3 regions of the Oceanobacillus sp. FSL K6-0118 genome follow, and region 2 is predicted to be linked to each of the others. Evidence: riboswitches for the same ligand, from Rfam matches in the RefSeq annotation. Region 2 holds a riboswitch; each other region holds the start of a gene.
What was found. Region 2 has a riboswitch for S-adenosylmethionine ahead of MHI02_RS08680 (methionine ABC transporter ATP-binding protein). Riboswitches for the same ligand answer to the same signal wherever they lie in the genome.

Region 1: it holds a riboswitch for S-adenosylmethionine, as region 2 does, so the genes downstream of both, MHI02_RS00040 (PLP-dependent aspartate aminotransferase family protein) here and MHI02_RS08680 (methionine ABC transporter ATP-binding protein) in region 2, are expected to answer to the same signal.
Region 3: it holds a riboswitch for S-adenosylmethionine, as region 2 does, so the genes downstream of both, MHI02_RS14085 (methionine ABC transporter ATP-binding protein) here and MHI02_RS08680 (methionine ABC transporter ATP-binding protein) in region 2, are expected to answer to the same signal.

What each region holds. Positions count from the first base shown of each region.
Region 1 is NZ_JBBOVR010000001.1:6,305-13,300, reverse strand. Features, by position in the region: gene MHI02_RS00045 (SGNH/GDSL hydrolase family protein) at 1-235, opposite strand, end outside; gene MHI02_RS00040 (PLP-dependent aspartate aminotransferase family protein) at 513-2,198, opposite strand; SAM riboswitch class I at 2,320-2,437, opposite strand; gene megL (methionine gamma-lyase) at 2,740-3,927, shown strand; gene cls (cardiolipin synthase) at 4,103-5,545, shown strand; gene MHI02_RS00025 (acyl-CoA thioesterase) at 5,565-6,068, shown strand; gene MHI02_RS00020 (winged helix-turn-helix transcriptional regulator) at 6,156-6,482, opposite strand; gene MHI02_RS00015 (aminopeptidase) at 6,657-6,996, shown strand, end outside.
Region 2 is NZ_JBBOVR010000001.1:1,672,605-1,679,600, forward strand. Features, by position in the region: gene MHI02_RS08675 (IS1634 family transposase) at 1-1,640, opposite strand, end outside; SAM riboswitch class I at 1,837-1,939, shown strand; gene MHI02_RS08680 (methionine ABC transporter ATP-binding protein) at 2,040-3,053, shown strand; gene MHI02_RS08685 (methionine ABC transporter permease) at 3,043-3,711, shown strand; gene MHI02_RS08690 (MetQ/NlpA family ABC transporter substrate-binding protein) at 3,735-4,574, shown strand; gene MHI02_RS08695 (iron-containing alcohol dehydrogenase family protein) at 4,646-5,746, shown strand; gene MHI02_RS08700 (helix-turn-helix domain-containing protein) at 6,034-6,333, shown strand; gene MHI02_RS08705 (IS3 family transposase) at 6,330-6,996, shown strand, end outside.
Region 3 is NZ_JBBOVR010000001.1:2,751,898-2,758,893, forward strand. Features, by position in the region: gene sufC (Fe-S cluster assembly ATPase SufC) at 1-317, opposite strand, end outside; gene MHI02_RS14070 (hypothetical protein) at 647-817, opposite strand; gene MHI02_RS14075 (MetQ/NlpA family ABC transporter substrate-binding protein) at 990-1,835, opposite strand; gene MHI02_RS14080 (methionine ABC transporter permease) at 2,006-2,662, opposite strand; gene MHI02_RS14085 (methionine ABC transporter ATP-binding protein) at 2,652-3,692, opposite strand; SAM riboswitch class I at 3,847-3,961, opposite strand; gene MHI02_RS14090 (thioredoxin family protein) at 4,167-4,490, opposite strand; gene MHI02_RS14095 (toprim domain-containing protein) at 4,522-4,887, opposite strand; gene gcvH (glycine cleavage system protein GcvH) at 5,017-5,397, opposite strand; gene MHI02_RS14105 (arsenate reductase family protein) at 5,531-5,887, opposite strand; gene MHI02_RS14110 (acyl-CoA dehydrogenase family protein) at 6,208-6,996, opposite strand, start outside.

The DNA of each region.
Region 1 (6,996 bases), 1.7 Mb from region 2:
GCCTTTCCTCTTGAAGAGAAGTATGTTCATTAGGTGTATGTTCTTCCACATCCCTGTTTTCTATAGATGGCTCCGTCTGCTCTTCCGCTTTCGAGGGTTCTTCCTCTTGGTTTGTTACTTCTGCTCTTTTAAAGGTTTGCTGGCTAACAGGTGGGTTTAATTCACTTAAATAAGAAATAAATACGATTGCTAAAACTAATAAAATTCCTATAATAATAAGATATTTACGCTTCATGTCATCACACCTAAGTTGTTTACTTTATTTTATGGTAGTGTGAGTCGTTTCACCACAAAAATAATTTGAATGTTAATTATAACATGTTATATTTTCTATACCCTTATATTTTATTCAATAACATATGATTTAAACAAGAAAGAAGAAAAAGAGTTTAAGTCTTTTTTTACAAGATAAGATATATTAGAATAATTAAAATAGCAGAGCAAATTCAAGTACGAATTGCCCTGCTATTTTTGTATGATTTTCAGTTTTAGTGTTGTAAGCTCCCTTCTAATTACACAAGAGCTGCTTCGTTTATATTACCCCTTAATCGATTTAGTTCATCGTATGGATTTTTGCCAGAAATTACAGTAATTCCATTTGCTTTTTCAACGAAATCAAAGGATTCTTCATCTTCAATCCAAAGAATTTTTACTTGTTTATTCTCAAGATCTTCAATGGAAGAAGCAGATAGGGATGCACTTTTAACCCATAAAGCATCTACTTCATTTGGAATTTCTGCTAAGTTGTTAATAGAAACAATTTGAAACCCGAGTTTTTGTAACTTTGTTGCCGCTTCACTGTTGGAAACAGTTGTTGCAATTACTTTCTTTCTAATTCCTCCATTACGGTCAAATGGGGAAGAGAGTAACCATTTAATTGCGTCATCTTCTGTTTCTTTAATAACTGGAGCTTCACCAGTAGCTTTTACAATAGCTTGGTCTAGGTCTTTTAAGATGTCATCTGTTGATTCAAGCCCAATAGATAGACGAACAAGTTCTTCAGATGTACCGCTCTTCTTCAAGTCTTCAGCACTTAATTGTTGGTGAGTAGTAGAAGCTGGATGGATAATTAGTGATTTCGCATCCCCAACGTTTGCAACGTGAGATAATAATTTAATATTGTCAATAAGCTTTCTTCCTACCTCACGTCCACCTTTAATACCGAACGTAATGATTGAACCGAAACTATCCTTCAGGTATTTTTTCGCCTTTTCGTGGGATGGGTGATTTTCTAATCCAGGATAGTTAACCCACTCGACTGCTGGGTGATTGTTTAGGTATTCGGCAACTACTTGTGCATTTTTCGTATGTTGCTTAATGCGTAAATGTAAGGTCTCCAATCCTTGTAAAAATAGGAAAGCATTTTGTGGACTTAAACACGCGCCTATGTCACGTAATAATTGGACACGTAATTTTGTAATAAATGCTGCTGGGCCAAGGTCTGCATATTTTAACCCATTATAGCTTTCATCAGGTTCTGTAAACCCTGGGAATTTCCCATTCCCCCAATCAAAACGTCCACCATCTACAACGACACCGCCAATGGTAGTACCATGACCACCAATCCATTTTGTGGCGGAATGTACAACGATATCTGCCCCCCATGAGATTGGTTTTGTAACGTATGGAGTTGCAAATGTGTTATCAATGATTAACGGAATTCCATTCTCATGAGCAATGTCCGCAATGGTTTCTACATCGAATACTTGTAAACTTGGATTTGTAATAATTTCACCAAAAACGGCCTTTGTTTTTTCGTTGATAGCAGCTCTTACTGCTTCAGGGTTTGTTCCATCTACAAATTTAACGTTGATGCCATACTTTGGAAGAGTATTAGCAAAAAGATTGTATGTACCACCATATAGGTTGCTGTCGGCCACAATCTCATCTCCGGCTTCTGCAATATTCAAAATAGCAAATGTTATGGCCGCCATTCCTGATGATAGCGACAGGGCACCAACACCATCTTCTAAAGCTGCTATTCGTTGTTCAAACGCATCCAATGTAGGATTCATGATTCGAGAGTAAATATTACCAGGTTCTGCTAAACCAAATAAATTTTGCGCATGCTCGGTATCACGGAAAACATAAGAAGTTGTTTGATAAATTGGAACCGCACGTGAGCCGGTTGTTGGATCAACCTCTTGACCTGCATGAAGTAATAATGTTTCAGGGTTTTGTAAATCGAATTTAGACATAGATAATTCCTCCTTGAGTGTTTGATTGGTATGTTACTATTCCAAATCTGGAGGCAGAGGGGATGAAAAAAAGCCCTCTTCCTAAGAAGAGGGCTTCTATTTATACAAATAGCCGATCCTCCTCTTATCTTCCAGTTCATGTGACCTGTAGGATTTAGCACCGTAGAAAAGTAAGAGTTACTAACTTTCAGGTTGCCGGGCTTCAAAGGGCCTATTCCCTCCACCGCTCTTGATAAGAGATTTATTGATTAATGCTTAGTATAATGGTCGGGATTTTATTTGTCAATACATTTCAAAAAAATAAATAATTTTATCTTACCTCAAGCTTCTGGGGGAACAAAAAAGGTAGGTGGGAGATCAACTGTCCGTAAAAATCCGACTAAGGGGATGGAGGAAAACCTCCACAGATGGTTGTTCTTCTTTATACATTTAGTATTCTAACTATTGTATTTCCAGGGGCTTAAGTTTTTTTAAACCTATTCAATGAAACTTAACTAAATGCATATATATAAGTATGGAAATGGAAGGGGGATAAGGACGGATGGGAAAGAAATATAAACATATAGAAACAGCAATTATTCACGATGGTTATGAGGATAAAGAAATGTTAGGAAGTTTGGCACCACCCATTTTTCAGACGTCAACTTTTACATTTGATTCAGCAGAACAAGGGGAGTTGCGTTTTTCGGGGAAAGAAGATGGGTATATATATTCGAGACTTGGAAATCCTACTGTAACTATTTTGGAAAAAAAGATAGCTACGTTAGAAAATGGGGAGCGGGGACTAGCTTTTAGTTCAGGGATGGCAGCAGTCTCGGCTGTACTAATCTCCTTATCAAAAGCAAACGATCATATCTTATGCTCTTCAGGTTTATATGGGTGTACGTTTGGTCTTTTAACCATGATGAAGGATAAGTATAACATGAAAGTTGATTTTTCAAATATGGACACCGAAGAAGAAATCCGCTCCAAAGTAAAACCTGAAACAGCGGTCATTTATATTGAAACTCCGATTAACCCGACGATGCGTTTAGTAGATTTAGAAATGGTTTCCAAGGTTGCCAAGGAATTTGATATTCCAGTTGTTGTGGATAATACCTTTTCCACTCCTTATTTACAGAAACCACTTGATTTAGGCTGTGATGTTGTCATTCATAGTGCAACGAAATATATTGGCGGGCATGGAGATGTGATAGCAGGACTCGTGGTTGGGAAGAAGGAATTTGTGGATAAGGTTGCATTAACTACTTTAAAAGACATTGGTGGGGTTATGTCCCCGTTTGATGCTTGGCTTTTAATTCGTGGATTAAAGACATTACCTTTACGTATGGACCGCCATTGCGAAAATGCGAAGAAGATCATGGAACATCTCAAAAGTCACCCGAAAGTGGATAACGTATTCTATCCACATGAGTCAACAAATCCTGACTTTAGTATAGGGAAGAAACAAATGAGAAAAGGTGGGGGAATGGTATCTTTTGAGATTAAGGGAAACAAAAAAGATGCACAACAATTTCTTAATGCTTTATCGATGATAAAAATTGCGGTTAGTCTAGGTGACGCAGAATCACTCATTCAACATCCAGCAACGATGACTCATGCTGTAGTACCTGAAGAATCTCGTAAAAAGATGGGGATTACAGATCAACTAATTCGATTATCGGTTGGTTTGGAAGCATGGCCAGACATTTGGGACGATTTAAAACAAGCATTAGATCAGTTGAAATAAGGAATTGAATATCCACATGCCGAATCAAAGAAAGCGGGGATTGGGCGTGGTAGAATGGAATATGAAACAATATGGATGGAATACTAAACTTCAATGCATCGTTCTTATAATTAGTTAAATGAAGGAAAAGTAAGTATAATATGGATATATTATTCCTATAGGAAGAGGTGAAACAATGGGAATACTAACTTTTTTATTCGCTTTTATCATCGTAATGAACATTTTATTAGGTATTTCTATTGTTTTTCTTGAAAGGAAAAACCCACCATCGACTTGGGCTTGGTTAATGGTACTTTTATTTATTCCGATTTTAGGCTTTATCCTCTATTTAATTTTTGGCCGCTCCCTATATAGAAAACGTATTTTTACCTGGGATCGAAAAACATGGATAGCGTTCAGGAAGTCAGTAAAGGATCAGATGGGTGTTTTCCATAACCATCAGTTTCGGTTTAATAATCCGAATATGCAGGAGTATTCGGATATTGCCTACTTGCATCTACGAAATGATGATGCCGTTCTTACCCAGGATAATGATGTTCAAATTTTTACGGATGGAAAAAAAAAGTTTGATTCATTAATAGAGGACTTAGAAAAGGCGGAAGATCATATCCATCTTCAATATTATATAATACGAAATGATGAGCTCGGACAAAGAATTGCAAGAACATTAATAAGGAAAGCGAAGCAAGGAGTAGAAGTACGTGTACTATACGATGATTTGGGGTCTCGTTCGTTAAGTAAAAAATTCCTCCATAAACTTCGAAAGGAAGGGGTTCAGATTGAGGCATTTTTCCCTTCTACATTCTTAAAAATTAACTTTGAAATTAATTATCGGAATCACCGAAAAGCAGCCATCATTGATGGGAGGATTGCTTATATAGGTGGTTTTAATATTGGTGATGAATACCTTGGGAAAAAGAAAAAATTCGGTTACTGGCGTGATACCCATTTACGAATAGAGGGACATGCAGTAAATAGCATACAGACAAGGTTTGTTTTAGATTGGAACCATGCGTCAAGACGGGATATTTTATATAATAAACGTTATTATAATGCTAAACCTAGTGGTAATGTAGGAATGCAAATTGTTTCGAGTGGTCCGGATTCAGAGTTGGAACAAATAAAGTATGGTTACATTAAAATGATTTTATCAGCTAAGGAATATATTTACATTCAAACACCGTACTTTATTCCTGATAATAGTCTTTTTGACGCATTAAGAATTGCGGCATTTTCCGGTGTGAAGGTTAGGTTAATGATTCCGAATAAACCAGATCATCCATTTGTTTATTGGGCAACACTTTCTTATTCTGGAGAATTACTAGCTGCGGGTGCGGAAGTGTATATTTACCAAAATGGCTTTCTCCATGCCAAGACAATTGTAGTTGATGGAAAGATAGCCTCGGTGGGTACAGCAAATATTGATGTACGAAGTTTCCAACTTAATTTTGAAGTGAATGCATTTATTTATGACCAAGAAATCTCCAAACAATTAGTGGATGCCTTTAATCAAGATATAAAATTATCTACGCAGATGACGGAAAAACTATATAATAAACGTACGATCGGGATTCGATTTAAGGAGTCGATTTCTCGTTTAATTTCACCGGTACTATAATGGGAGGATATACACAGAAATGGAATTAGAAGCAAAGGCTTGTTCAGAATCAAGAGCAATAAAAACAACACTTGTACTTCCGCCAGATACGAATAATCATGGAACTCTTTTTGGTGGAAAGTTATTAGCACATATTGATGAGGTCTCGTCCATCGCTGCATTAAAGCATGCAAGAAAAAATGTTGTAACAGCATCCATGGACTCTGTTGACTTCTTATCCCCAGTAACATTAGGGCAAACAATCACAATAGAAGCATTTGTTACATATGCACACCGGACGTCTATGGAGATTTTCGTTAAGGTAGTAACAGAAAATGTAATAACGAGTGAAGAAAGAGTGTGTAATACCGCATTTTTAACGTTTGTGGCATTAGATGAAAATGGAAAACCAGATGTAGTTCCTGCCGTTTATCCAGAAACAGAACAGGAAAGGGCACTTCATGAAGCGGCTATCGAACGTGCAGAACAACGTAAAGCAAGAAGAAAACGTTCGAAAGAGTTTGCGGAGAAATTTGGATTTTAAAAATGAATGGGTGAGTGACCATACAGCTAAAAATGGTCACTCATGTTAAATAAATGATGATAACGTCTAATAGTAAATGTCAATTTTCTATGACTTTGGTTCAACTTCCTCATAGGTGATAAAGTCTTCTGCCCAATTTTGAATTTCCTTTATAACAGGTTCTAAAGCTTTCCCTTTATCTGATAGACTATATTCAATCCGAACTGGAAATTCAGAGTAAATAGTACGTTTAACAATTCCTTCCTTTTCAAGCGTCTTTAAACGATCAGAGAGCAATCTTCCACTTATAGGCAAATCAGTTTCCATCTCTGAAAATCGCTTCGGCCCTTGCAATAATTCAAATAATATAAGACCAACCCAGCGTTTACTAAGAAGTCCCATTGCTTTTTCAAATCGTGGACATAATTTCTCCATTCTGATCACCTCAATCTCATCTATTAATTACTAAAAGTAACTAAATGTCATTTTAGCAAAATCTGAACGATGAGTAAAGAACTTGGAGAAAATGGAATAAGCAATTAAGAAGGTATTTCATATGAAAAAGTGGAATAATAATAGTGGTAAAACTAATTAATTGGAGGGGAAAAGATGGTAGACCATCAATCACTGGAAAAATATGCAGAATTGGCATTAAAAACAGGAGTAAATTTACAGCCCGATCAAGCATTAATGATTAATGCACCGATTGAAGGAGCAGATTTTACAAGAATAGTTGCGAAGAAGGCGTATGAACTTGGTGCAAAGGATGTACATATTAACTGGTCAGATGACGAGTTAGCATTATTAAAATATGAAAATGCCCCAGATGAAGTTATCGGTTCATTCCCAGAATGGCGTGTCATGCTTCATGATATGTATGCAAAGGATGGAGCTGCTGTATTAAGCATTCGTTCTACCGATCCTGATTTACTTCAAAATATTGATCCAA
Region 2 (6,996 bases):
CCAAATGCATCATGTAATGCATCCGTAATTTCTGTTCGAGTATATACAGGTATGTATCCTTCTCCATCCAATTCTAGCATGTTCATATTTCTTAACGTACTAATTAATTCAGGACATGTAAATCTTTCATCCAACTTTTTTTCTAGAATGCGATAGATCAATAAGGACAAAAAGCATGTTAGAAAATGTGCCTTTATTCGGGTTTCTCTTTGCAAGTAAACTGGTCGAGCCTGGAATTCACTTTTTAGTATTCGGAATGTCTCCTCAATCTCCCATCGCCCATGATTTATCTTAATTATTTCCTCAATAGTTGATTCTAGATTGGTACATACGGCATAAAATCCATCATACATGGATTCGTTATCAATCTGTTTCTGATTCAGAGTTGCTTGCGTCTTATCCGCAATTTCACCATTGTCTGTTACATGTGTCGCTTTAATGAATCTCTTTGGGTCATTCTGATTATGTTTATTCAACGAGCTTGGATTTTCCATCTTTTTCTTCGCTCGTTCAACTTGTTTAGCTCGAATGGATGATTGATAACGCTGATAAACAGGGGAGTAGGTGACAATTAACTTTTGTTCTAGATCATTTTCCTTGATCCAACGCTCTTTGTAGTACGTTCTCTGGTCATTTTCGAGATTGCGAATGTCATTCAAATTTATCTTTTTATTACTTCCTGGTATTCGCCACCCTTCAGGATCCAGAGACCATTCCTTCAAAAATTTCTTCAGTTTTTTGATAGACTGCGTAGTTACAAAGGCGCGTTTTCCTCGAGTATTATATATCCGATTCTTATTTGAAGATAGACCGGCATCTGTACATACAACAAATTTTGAAAGGTTAAAGTCCTTTAAAATACGACGTTCCAACGGTTTCAAGGTTGTTTGTTCATTTCTATTTCCAGGTGTCATACTAAAAGCAAGTGGAAGGCCTGACCCATCCATGAACAGTCCCATTTGAACAATTGGGTTGGGGCGATTTTCTTTAGAAACTCCATATTGTTTTAAACCGTCTTCTTCTTCGATTTCAAAGAAAAAGTTTGTGCAGTCATAATATAGAATCTGTGTGTTTCTATCCACTACATTTAGACTGTTTTTATACACCATTTCCTCTATGTAATCTGATTGCTCGGCGAGGACACCAAGTGCCCGATAAATTTGATGTGACTGAAAATGTGCAGGTTCAAGTAAGTCTTTCGAATGTTCAAACGTTCCTTTTTTAGAGGTCGGATGTAGAATCCGTAAATAAAGAAGGCGCGAAAGTATTTCATTCAGATCATATTTGAATTCATACTCCTGAGATATCTTCTGGCAAATTTTATCCAGTTTTAACCCATGGTAAATAGATTGTAAAAAGAGGTAACCAGCATTAAATAGCGTCTGTTTATTCAATGGTATTTGCTTGGCAGGACTGTATTTGGTGACGATTTTATAGTTTCGTTCCTTTTCTTCCAGTGTTAACTTTTTAGCGTATTCTTTTGCCCAGGTATAGGGATCCACACCAGGATGCTTTTCTAAAATTTCTTTGTCATTTCCCAAGGCTTCAACAACTTTGGTTGTCCTTTTATTGCCCCGATAAATATCTTTAATTACAAAATAAGACTTGGAATTTTTAGAACGACTCACTTTAATACGCATAAAATTACCCCCAAAGCAGCTAATGTTACCTTAATTATAGTATATTACGAAATGTTACGCAATAAAATTATGAAAAATTTGACAAAAAAATAAAGCCGTACCAAGGCTTTTGCGCGTTTTTTTTATTTTAGGGTGTCAAACTCCCGAGTTTTACTAACTAGCCGTATAATAAATTTTAACTTAATAATTTTCATATAACTTATCAAGAGTGACCGAGGGATTGGCCCAATGACGTCCGGCAACCCCCTTATGGGAAGGTGCCAAGTCCAACAGAATGATCACATTCTGGAAGATAAGCGGAAGATACATTGTTTGTGTCGATGCTCCTTTCAGATGAATGGAGTATTTTTTTTCGTAAAAATATGTCATATTGGCTGTAAAAAGAGCGAGGGGATATAGATGATAAACATTAATCATTTGTCAAAGGTATATCAGACGAAAAAAGGAGAAGTTAGTGGCGTTAACAATGTTTCACTAACCATTAATGAAGGTGAAATCTATGGCATCGTTGGTTATTCTGGTGCTGGTAAAAGTTCCCTTGTACGATGTATCAATTTATTAGAACGTCCAACTAAAGGAAATATAACAGTAGACGGTGTTGATTTAACTAAATTAAAAAGTGAAAAGCTGAGACAAGCTAGATTAAAAATCGGTATGATTTTCCAAGACTTTAATCTGGTTAGTCAAAAAACGGTTTTTGAAAACATTGCTTTTTCGCTAAAAGCAGCAAAAGTTCCTTCCAATCAAATTGCGTCAAGGGTAGAGGAATTATTAGCGATGGTTGGGTTAAGTGATAAGCGGGATGTTTATCCAGGCCAATTAAGTGGTGGACAAAAACAACGGGTTGGGATTGCTAGAGCACTTGCTAATGATCCAAAAGTTCTTTTATGTGATGAAGCAACATCTGCCTTAGATCCTACAACAACGAAATCGATTCTTCAATTATTAAAGAAGATTAATAAAGAGATGAATATTACGATCGTATTAATTACACATGAAATGGACGTAGTAAAGGAAATATGTCATCGAATGGCGATCATGCAAGCTGGAAAAGTCGTTGAAGAAGGTGATGTGTATGAAATCTTTGCAAGTCCTAAAAATGAATTAACGAGGGAATTTATTTCAAGTGTTATTTCATTTGATTTACCAGCTCCCGTACTAGAAAAGGTGACGGGTACATTAGTGAAAGTTATTTTTAAAGGGGAAATTGCCGGGGAAAGTATTATTTCCGACATGGTACAGAAATTTAAAGTGAAAGGTAATTTTTTGCATGGATCTATCGACTATATTCAAGACGCACCGCTAGGAATTTTTGTCATGGAGCTTAATGGGGAAAAGGATGAAGTAAGCAAGGCGGTCCAATATATTGAAAATCGTTCAGCACATGTGGAGGTGATAAAAGATGGAATTTGATGTGAATCATATTATCGAATTAATTCCCGAGCTAAACACTGTGTTTCTTCAAACACTTTATATGATATCAGTTGGATTACTTGTAGCAGTGATTTTCGGATTGCCAATTGGAATTTTAATATTTGTAACAGATAAAGGACTATTCTTGCAAAACAGATTTGTAAATCAGATTGTAGGATTTATCGTCAATATGATACGGTCCATTCCATTTATCATTTTATTAGTGGCACTTATTCCATTAACAATTAAACTTACAGGTTCTACGATTGGACCAAAAGCTGCATCGGTTCCATTATCGGTTGCGGCTATCCCGTTTTTTGCGAGATTAGTAGAAACATCCCTTAGAAAAATTGAGTATGGTGTGATTGAAGCCGCTATTGCAGCTGGGGGTACACCATGGATGATTATTAAAGATGTATTGTTACCTGAAGCAAAATCTGGGATTATCTCAGGGATTACGATTACTGTTGTAAGTTTAGTTGGTACATCAGCTATGGCTGGTGTTGTCGGTGGTGGAGGAATTGGAGACCTTGCCATTCGTTTTGGATACTACCGTTATGATGACACCATCATGATTACTACCGTTGTTATATTGATTGTACTTGTTCAATTAATACAGATTATTGGCGACAAAATTGCCAAGGCTGTTAATAAATAATATAAGGGAGAAGGAAAAGAAAAATGAAAAAGAAAATTTTTATACTAATCGCTCTAATCGCTATTTCTTTGCTTGCTGCTTGTGGTGGCGGTAATGGTGAAGAAAGTTCTAGCGATAGTTCTACAGGGAATTCAAAAGAAATTAAAATTGGTGCTACTCCTGGCCCGTACAGTGATATGGTAAATAAAGCGTTAAAACCAGGCCTAGAGGATTTGGGTTATTCCGTAGAAGTGGTTGAATTTAGTGACTATATCCAACCGAACAACGCATTAAATAATGGTGATATCGATGCAAATCTATTCCAACATACTATCTATCTGGAAAACTTTGAAGCTGAGAATGATATGGATTTATCCGCATTGAAAATTGTTCCAACTGCACCAATGGGAATATTTTCTAACAAATATAATTCTATAGATAAAATAGAAGATGGTGCAACTGTTGCAGTTCCTAATGACCCAACGAATGGGGCTAGAGCATTTAATACACTTCAAGATGAAGGATTAATTAAACTAGATGAAAATGCTGATGAATTAACTGTTTCAGAAAAAGATATTAAAGAAAATCCGAAAAAACTAGTATTCCAACCAATTGAGGCTGGTCAATTACCTCGTGCAGTTGATAGTGCTGACTTAGCAGCGGTACCAGGTAACTATGCTTTAGCGGCAGATATGGATTTACTTGATGCTTTAGCATTAGAAGATATGTTAGATCAATATCGAAATGTTATAGCTGTTAAAGCTGAAAATGAAGATAGTCAACTAGCGAAGGACCTTGTTCAGGTAGTAGAATCAGACGAATTTGAAAAAGTGATTGATGAGGAATTCGAAGGGTTTGGAAAACCAAGCTGGATGACTGAGTAATGATTATTCTTATGGTTAAGAGTGAGGGGGCTTAAGCCTTCTCCTTTTTCATATACAAAGGAGAGAGCATAATGACAAATACAATATCTGTGCATGGAGCACCAAGTGAATACATATTAGAAGAAGGAATTTTAAACGGATTAGAAAATAAATTAATCGAGCGTGGATTTCGTAAGGTACTGATTGTTCATGGAACCAAGTCTTGGGAAGCTGTTAAGCCTTACTGGAATTCTTTTTCAGAAATTTCAAGTGAAGCATACCTATATCATGGGGAATGTTCCTTAAATGAAATCGATACCTTATCTAACGTTATAACGGAAGCGGAAGTGGATGCTGTCATTGGTGTTGGGGGAGGAAAGGTTCTTGATCTTGTAAAATCTTCAGCCCATCTCACACATACCCCATATGTTTTAATCCCGACACTTGCATCAAATTGTGCTCCTTGGACACCGATTAGTGTGATCTATGATGATGATGGTTCCTTTGTACGTTTTGATTTATACCCTGAAAATGCAAGTCTCGTGTTAATAGAACCACAGATATTATTACATGCACCACTTGATATGTTTATTGCAGGAATCGGGGATACCCTAGCAAAATGGTATGAAGCCGAAGTACAAATAGGGAAAATGAATACAAAATCAGCGGCGTTGGAAATTTCTTATCATGCTGCGAAACTGTGTAAAGAAAACTTGCTTGAGCATTCAGAACATGCGATTGAAGCGGTGAAGAGTGGTGTCTTGAATGATGATTTTATTAAAGTTGCTGAAACCATTATTATGATTGGTGGAATGGTTGGAGGATTTGGTGATCATTATGGAAGGGTTGCTGGTGCCCACGCCATTCATAATGGATTAACTGCTCTCGAGGAAACACATCAAGCGCTTCATGGTGATAAGGTTGCATATGGTATTTTAATCCAACTCATTTTAGAAGATAAATGGAAGGAAATCGATGAGATATTACCATTTTATCAAAAATTACATTTACCCAATTCACTTAAATATCTAGGTGTACAAACAATAGATGAAGAGAATTTAATTCAAGTTGCTGAAAAAGCTGTTAAACCAGAAGAATCTATTCACGTCCTACCTGGAGCGATTACAAGCGATTCAGTTGTACAGGCAATGATTCAACTGGAGGAAAAAGTAAACGGCGTAACCGTTTCATGATGAAAAAGTATACTTTCGGAAAAACAGGTGGAGAATCTAGATTCTTCACCTGTTTTTTGTTATGCGCTAAAGTAGCAGCTTTGTCTGTGGGAAGGGTATCAAGGACAGAACTGCATTCAAAAAAATTTGAAATGTCCGTGAGGGTATCACGGATAAAACTGCCTTCAAAATAGTTCATAATGTCCATGAGATGATGATATTGTATCTATAAAGTAGACAATTTTAGAAAGTGTCCTATTCATTTGATAATCTTATATATAGAATTAGATAGAAAATAGGGGATGAATATGACAAGACAACTAAAAAGATACAGTTATGAATTAAAGAAAAAAGTGGTTGAAAAGTATTTTGAGGGGTATGCAATCCGAGATTTGATAAAGGAATATAACATTAGTGCACCTCGAGTAGCGAATCGGTGGGTTAATAAGGTACGTGAAGGAGGTTATGAAGCGTTAAAAGATACAAGAGGTATGAAAAGCATAGGTAAACAGAAACGAAAAGAAGAGGAAACCAAAGATGAGCTTATCGAACGACAAGCATTACAAATCGAATATTTAAAAAAGCTTTTGGAGCTGGAAAGGATGTGAGAAAGCAGAAAGAGGTACAATTTGCCTTTATAGAAGCAAATGAGAAAGATTATCCTGTTACGATGTTAGTGCAACTGACTGATGTATCACGATCTGGTTATTACAAATGGAAAAAACGTGGAGGGGGTAGTGTGCAGGCACAAAAGGACGAAGAATTATACAACTATATCATCCAATTACATCATAAACACCGTGGTACATTGGGAAGAAAAAGAATGAAAATGGCATTAAAGGAGGAATATGACATTGAGGTTGGAGAGATGCGTGTCTCTAAAATCATGCGGAAATATGGTATTCGTTGTAAGATCCGCCAAAGGCGCTTTGTTAAGCGTAACGAGATAAATAAAAAAGTACCGAATATATTAAATCGAAACTTTCAAGCAAAGAAACCCGGAATGAAGTTTGCGATTGATATTACCTATTTACCAGTGATAGAGGGGCCAAACAAGAATCTTTATTTGTGTGCGATTAAAGATTTATTTCATGACGAGATTGTGGCGTATTCTATTAGTCAACGTCAGGATATAGAGCTTGTATACGAAGCGTTAGATCGTTTAAAAGAAAAAAAGTTTGTGAAAGGTGCCATTTTACATAGTGATCAAGGCACACAGTTCACAAACGCTGGTTATCAAATGCGTGTCAAAGAGATGGGCCTCACCCCAT
Region 3 (6,996 bases), 1.1 Mb from region 2:
GCAGAACGTAAGAAATCAGAAGTAGTAACCCCAGTTATTTCACTAGGATATTGCATAGCTAAGAAAAGACCTGCACGTGCACGTTCGTCTACTTCCATTTCTAATACATCTTCTCCGTCAAGCGTGATACTACCTTCCGTTACTTCATAACTTGGGTGTCCCATGATTGCAGATGCAAGTGTTGACTTACCTGTACCATTCGGTCCCATGATTGCGTGGAATTCTCCACTTTTTATAGTAAGGTCTACACCTTTTAAAATCTCTTTTCCTTCAATTTCAACGTGTAGATTTTTGATTTCTAAAACTGATCCTGCCATAATTATACCTCCAAAGACTGATATTTTAACTATGTTGAAATGAATATTAATCCATTCTCAATCTATTCTCATTACAATCTTAAAGCATTTCCAATTAATTATCAACTTATTAACTAGTAGACTCTAGAATATAGGTTTTATAAGATAAAAGCAAAAAATATAACTTAAAATGCAGAATTGCTAAATTTGATCCAATATTTACTTAAAAAACTTGGACGATACCATAGTTGCACTTATGCAAATCATTACGTTGGGGCGAGTATTCGAGCCCAGACAGACAAAATTTATCAAAAAATGCTGGCACTAAGTAAGCACCAGCATTTTTTAATTTATTTATGAATTTGAGATGTAGCCTCTGCAACAATTTTTTTACTCAATGCGTAGTCTTGTTCACGACGTCTTTCAACTTTCATACGATTAGAGAGTTTTCTTTCATATTCAGAATAGTTCATCCCATGTGACTTTTCCATGGCTTTTTCCATTTCATGTGTATACTTCATGTATAACTTAATCATCCTTTCAAAAGGTATAAAATAATTTTAGCACTTGATGTTTTATCTTACAACATGAAATTCAATGGATATAGTTCGATTCATGAACGTATAACACTCTTCCATTCATATATGATTAAGTTATACAAAATTGCTTTATTATCCTGCCAAATACTAATGTTTATTTGTCATTTTGTCCTACTGGAACTACTGCACCATCATATTTTTCTAATATAAAGTTTTGAATCTCTTCTGAGTGAAGAACTTCCACTAATTTTTTAATTGCTTCATTATCTTTATCTTCAGCGCGAACAGCAACTACGTTCAAGTATGGTGAATTTTCATCTTCAATAAATATTGCATCTTCTAAAGGATTTAATCCTGCTTCAATGGCATAGTTCGTATTAATTGCTACTAAAGCATCTGCTTCTGATTCATACATTTCTGGTAAGAATGCTGCATCAACGTCAGGTGAAAATGTTAAATGATGAGGATTATCCACAATATCGTCTACCGTTGCTTCCGCTTTTTTAACATTCTTATCTAACGTAATTAAACCTTGTGCCTCGAACAATGCAAGGACACGACCATGGTCAGCAACAGAACGACTCATAATGACTTCTGCGCCATCAGGAATATCTTCTATACTTTTAATATTTTTAGAATAAACACCCATTGGCTCTACATGAATTCCATCAAAATAATCTAAATCATTTCCAGTGTCAGCAATTGTTTGCTCTAGATATGGAATGTGTTGGAAAAAGTTCGCATCTAATTTGCCATTTGCCAAATCATCATTTGGAAAAACATAATCTTGGTATTCTTCAATATTTAATGTAATACCTTCTTTTTCTAAGAGTGGTTTTGCCTCTTCTAAAATTTCAGCATGTGGGGTACTAGAAGCGCCAATGGTGATTTCCGCATCCTCTGTTGATTCATTTGCTGAATTCTCATCTGATGATCCACCACAAGCAGTTAACACGATGGTGAAAAGTAAGACTAGTAATGTACCTAATAATTTCTTCATATTTACTCTCTCCCCTTATTATTTTTTGCTTATAAAGAAGACTTCCATCAGTAGGGATTTTCCTACATCCCCACTGATGGTTAGTCGCTTTTATCGGATCTTAACGGGTAGTTGACTTCTTTGTTCCCCTTAAGCTTGAGGTGGGGGTCTTACTGCCCGTTTAAGCTTGTCTATCTTTTATCCATTTTATTAGTGATATAGTCTCCAATAAATTGGAAAATAAAAACGATAATTAAAATCAGAATCGTACATAGTAAAACAACATCAAATTGCCTTCTCTGGAATCCGTAAAAATATGCATAGTCCCCTAGTCCCCCGGCGCCGATAACACCTGCCATTGCGGTATACCCAATTAATGCTATGGCGGTTACGGTTAAACCAGAAACTAAAGCTGGTTTTGATTCAGGGATAAGCACTTTAAAAATAATCGTACTTGTTTTTGCCCCCATAGATTTTGCCGCTTCGATTACCCCTTTATCTACTTCACGAAAAGCAATTTCAGCTAATCTAGCATAAAAAGGTGCCGATCCGATGATCAGGGCCGGTAGAGCAGCTGTAGGTCCCCGAACCGTTCCTACAAGAAAATTCGTAAATGGGAAAAGTAATAGTATTAATATGATAAAAGGAATAGCTCTAAAGACATTGACAATACTCGCAACGATAACGTTAAAAGTTGTATTTTCCCAAATTGCATCTTTAGATGTTAAGTATAATAGTAAACCAAGGATAATACCTATAATAGCTGTACCAATAAGTGCGATAATAGTCATATAAAAGGTTTCATAAGTTGCAGTCCATATATCTTCCATCTTTATATTAGTCAGCATTACGTATAACCTCCACTTCTACTGAGGTTTCATGGTGAATGAATTCAATCGCATTACTAATATCTTTTTCATTACCTATAAATTGCGTAATTAATGTTCCAAATCCACCTGTTTGTGTCTGCGTAATTTTACCTTGCAAAATATTAATGTCAATTGGGAATTTCTTCGCTAATTGACTTATTAAAGTCTGATTTGTTGACTCTCCGATAAAACGCAAACGTAATAGAACACCGTCATGGTTTACATTATGTAACAGATTCTCAATATCTTCTGTTTCATCTTCAGAACCCGGCTCCATTAACTGAGCTACGAATTTTTTCGTCACAGGTTGTTTGGGATGAGAGAAAACATCAAGGACATCACCTTGCTCCACGATTTTCCCTTTTTCCATTACGGCAACCCTATTACAAATTTTACGAATCACATTCATTTCATGAGTAATCAAAATGACTGTGAGACCAAGCTTCTGGTTAATGTCGACTAATAAATCTAAAATAGCATTGGTTGTTTCTGGATCTAGTGCCGAAGTTGCCTCATCACAAAGCAATACTTTCGGATTGTTTGCTAATGCACGTGCTATCCCAACACGTTGCTTTTGACCTCCACTTAATTGAGAAGGGTATGCTTTTTCTCTACCAGATAACCCTACTAAGTCAATTAATTCTTGGACTATTTTTACTCTTTTTTCTTTGGAAACCCCTGCAATTTCAAGTGGAAAAGAGATATTATCTTCAACCGTACGGGACCATAACAAATTGAAGTGTTGGAAAATCATCCCAATTTCCTTTCGTGCGGAGCGCAACTCATTCTTTGTTAATGAGGTGATTTCTTGTTTATCAATAATAACATTTCCTTCAGTTGGTTCCTCCAGGCGGTTTAGTAGTCGTACGAATGTACTTTTTCCAGCACCACTGTAGCCTATGACACCAAAAATCTCACCATTCTCTATATCAAGGGTTAAATCATCTACCGCTGTTAATTTCTTATTGTCTGATGTATAAACCTTACGTAACCCTTTAATTGAAATCAAAACGAATCCTCCTTCATTCAGCTAGAATCTCTTTTAGTATACAACATCTAGCATTGGAAATACTTGCAATAATCGTGTGATACAAATGTATACTAAAATAAAAAACGCCTTTCTGAACATGAGAACAGAAAGACGCTTACTATGTCATTCCATTCTCTCATCTTTCAAAGCAATATGCTTTGCAGGAATTAGCACCTTTTTCAAACAACATTGTTTGAAGGTTGCCGCGGTTTCTTCAGGCCTTGTCCCTCCACCGCTCTTGATAAGAGATTGATAGCTTACTAGTATAATATTAAAACCATGATAGCACTATGCCCTTAGGTTTGTCAAATAACGAAGCAAAGTTACATATCCCCTTAGGAAACTTGGCATGTCGTCAAGCTTTTTAAGAGAATGCCTTAGTTAACTCAGACAGATAGGAGAGTATTTTCTGTCCTACCGATCAAAAATAAACCTGCTTTTGTCGATTTCACTTCAGTTATTTCCAAATAACTCTGGCTTATACTGAATTAAATAACGATAAATATTTCCTATAGACCTAAAAGCATAGATTTTTTCTTTTATTTGATTTTCTTCTTTAATAAGTAAACATGGAACACTTTCAATCTTGTTGTCATACATAAATTCTGGAAAATACGATGCATTCATTTCATAAAAAATGGTTTCTTTATGAACAGATTCGATTTTTTCTAACATCGTTCTTGCCACACTACATGTTCCGCAAAAAGGGGTGTAAATATATAATAGATATCTTTCTTCATTTAATGCTTGTTCTGTTATTTCTTGCAATGAAACCACCCTATACCGATTAAATTGAACGAATAATCATTTAAAATTCTTTTATTAAGAATAAAGGGTTAACTGAGAAATGTTTACCAACTAGTGTAGTTGCAAGGATATGTTCGGGTGTTGTTGCAACCTCCCTATATTCACTACTTACATAAATATGATCAGCATGTGGTAATTCACGCGCAAGCTGCTTTCTGAGTTTTATTCCTGAACGATCTTCGTCCACTAAAATAAAAACATCCCTATCATCTAATTGATACATTTCTAACATCTCGTCAAATCGCTCTACTCCTAGTGTACCGTTCGTACAGACAATCGTTACGTCGTCATTGATAACTTTTTCGATTTGACGTTTATCGGTCAACCCTTCTACAATGATTACTTTTTCCGAATCAGACGTTATCATCACACAGCACTCCCCATGTAAGCAAGTAAGATGCTCGTTATAAGTATCCTGTTTACATAAGTATATGATAAAATGGAGGATAACTATACGCTTTTTAGAATAAATGTACGTTAGCCATGTTTTTTTGTTTTAATTATCTATTAGTTCCTCGTACTCATTTGGCTTCAACATTGAATCTAATTCAGACTCACTTGATGGTTCTACTACAATCATCCATGCTTTTTCGAAAGGTGACTCATTCACAAATTCTGGATGATCTTCTAATTCATCATTTACTTCAACTACTTTTCCGGTTATTGGAGCGTATAGCTCAGACACCGTTTTAACTGATTCAACACTACCGAATGGTTCATTTAATTTAATCTCATCGCCCACTTCAGGCAGTTCCACGAATACAATATCTCCTAGTTCATCTTGTGCGAAGTCCGTAATCCCAATACGTACGTTATCCCCTTCTTTTTTTACCCATTCATGCTCTTTTGAATATAATAAATCTTTTGGTAAACTCATCATCTATCCCTCCAAATGTTCGTTTGTATAATCCTATTACTTATAGGAAAAACTTATGTTTATAATGCTGTTCAAAAAGGGCCAAGATCAGCTAAATTCGCAGTGTTTTTTTCACCAGACTTTTGAACAACCTCTATAACCAATTTTCTGTAAACATCTCTTCTTTAAATCCAACCGTTACTTTATTTCCATCTGTAACTATCGGACGTTTAATTAGCATCCCATCTGAAGATAAAATTTCTGCCATTTCCTCTGTGGATGCATCCTTAATCTTTTCTTTTATATTTAATTCTCTATATTTTTTCCCACTTGTGTTAAAGAATTTCTTTGCAGGTAATTCGCTCTTCTTTATGAGACTTAATAACTCTTCTTTTGTAGGTGTTTCTTCTACAATATGAATTGCATGATACTCTATTTGATTATCATCAAACCATTTTTTTGCTTTTTTACATGTTCCGCAGTTTGGATACCAGTAAAAAGTTAATGCCATTATGTACACTCCTTGCTCATGATCATTTCTTCTATCTTATCATGTTTTCCAGCTAAATACATTAGTTTGACTTATCACTGGCGATAGATAGACTTTACTAGAATCAAACATGAAACTATAGCATTCATACCAAGTTATCAGTATTCACTCGCTGAATATCAGTACAACTCAACCTGAAAAGCAAATAAAGATATGATTCCCATTATATTTCGGGAATCATATCTTTTTCTTTGTTTACCAGGGAATTATAAAATTCGCTGCATGTGGATAATTATTCAGAGAAGGCCACGTCCAGCTCCAGCGCCTTTGTTCTTTCAAAATCAAACTACATATTTTTCTTCTTCAATAATTTTAGCGGCAATTTCACGCTTTTTCTTCACAACGTTAAATGGGTTGTGACGTGTTAATTTACGTAAGGAAGATAACATCATACGTAAAGTATCTCCTTCGCTGGCAGCGATAATCGTTTCTTTCGCATCAGCTTCCACACGATTAAATGCTTCTTGTACGTACACTTGTGTATAAAGAAGTTTTTGGTTATTAGCTGCTTCTCCGGATTTTTTTATTGCCTTTTCTGTCCGTAGAATAGCCGCTTCCATATTATAAACCTCGGAAACCATATCTGCCAAGTTCACAAGGATTTCCTGCTCAAATTCAATCTTTTGCTGGTATTTTTGAACAGCTAACCCTGCAGCAAACAATACGATTTTCTTCGCATTTTTAAGTAAGTATTTCTCTTGTTCCAATGTACCAGTTCCAACCTGTTCAGGCATCTTCGTTACTAATTCTTCTTGAAGATCTTGAGCTTGTTGCATTAAAGGTAATTCACCTTTCATCGCCTTCTTCAATAAAGTTCCAGGTACAATCAATCGGTTAATTTCATTTGTTCCTTCAAAAATACGATTAATTCTTGAATCTCGGTACATTCTTTCAACTGCATATTCTTGAATAAATCCATTTCCACCATGTAGTTGAACTGCTTCATCTACTACATAATCCAATACTTCTGTAGCCGTAAATTTATTTAATGAACATTCTATTTGATATTCGGCTATAGCTGCAGCTACTTCCCTTCCATCATTTAATTGCTCATCTGTTAAAGCTCCCAT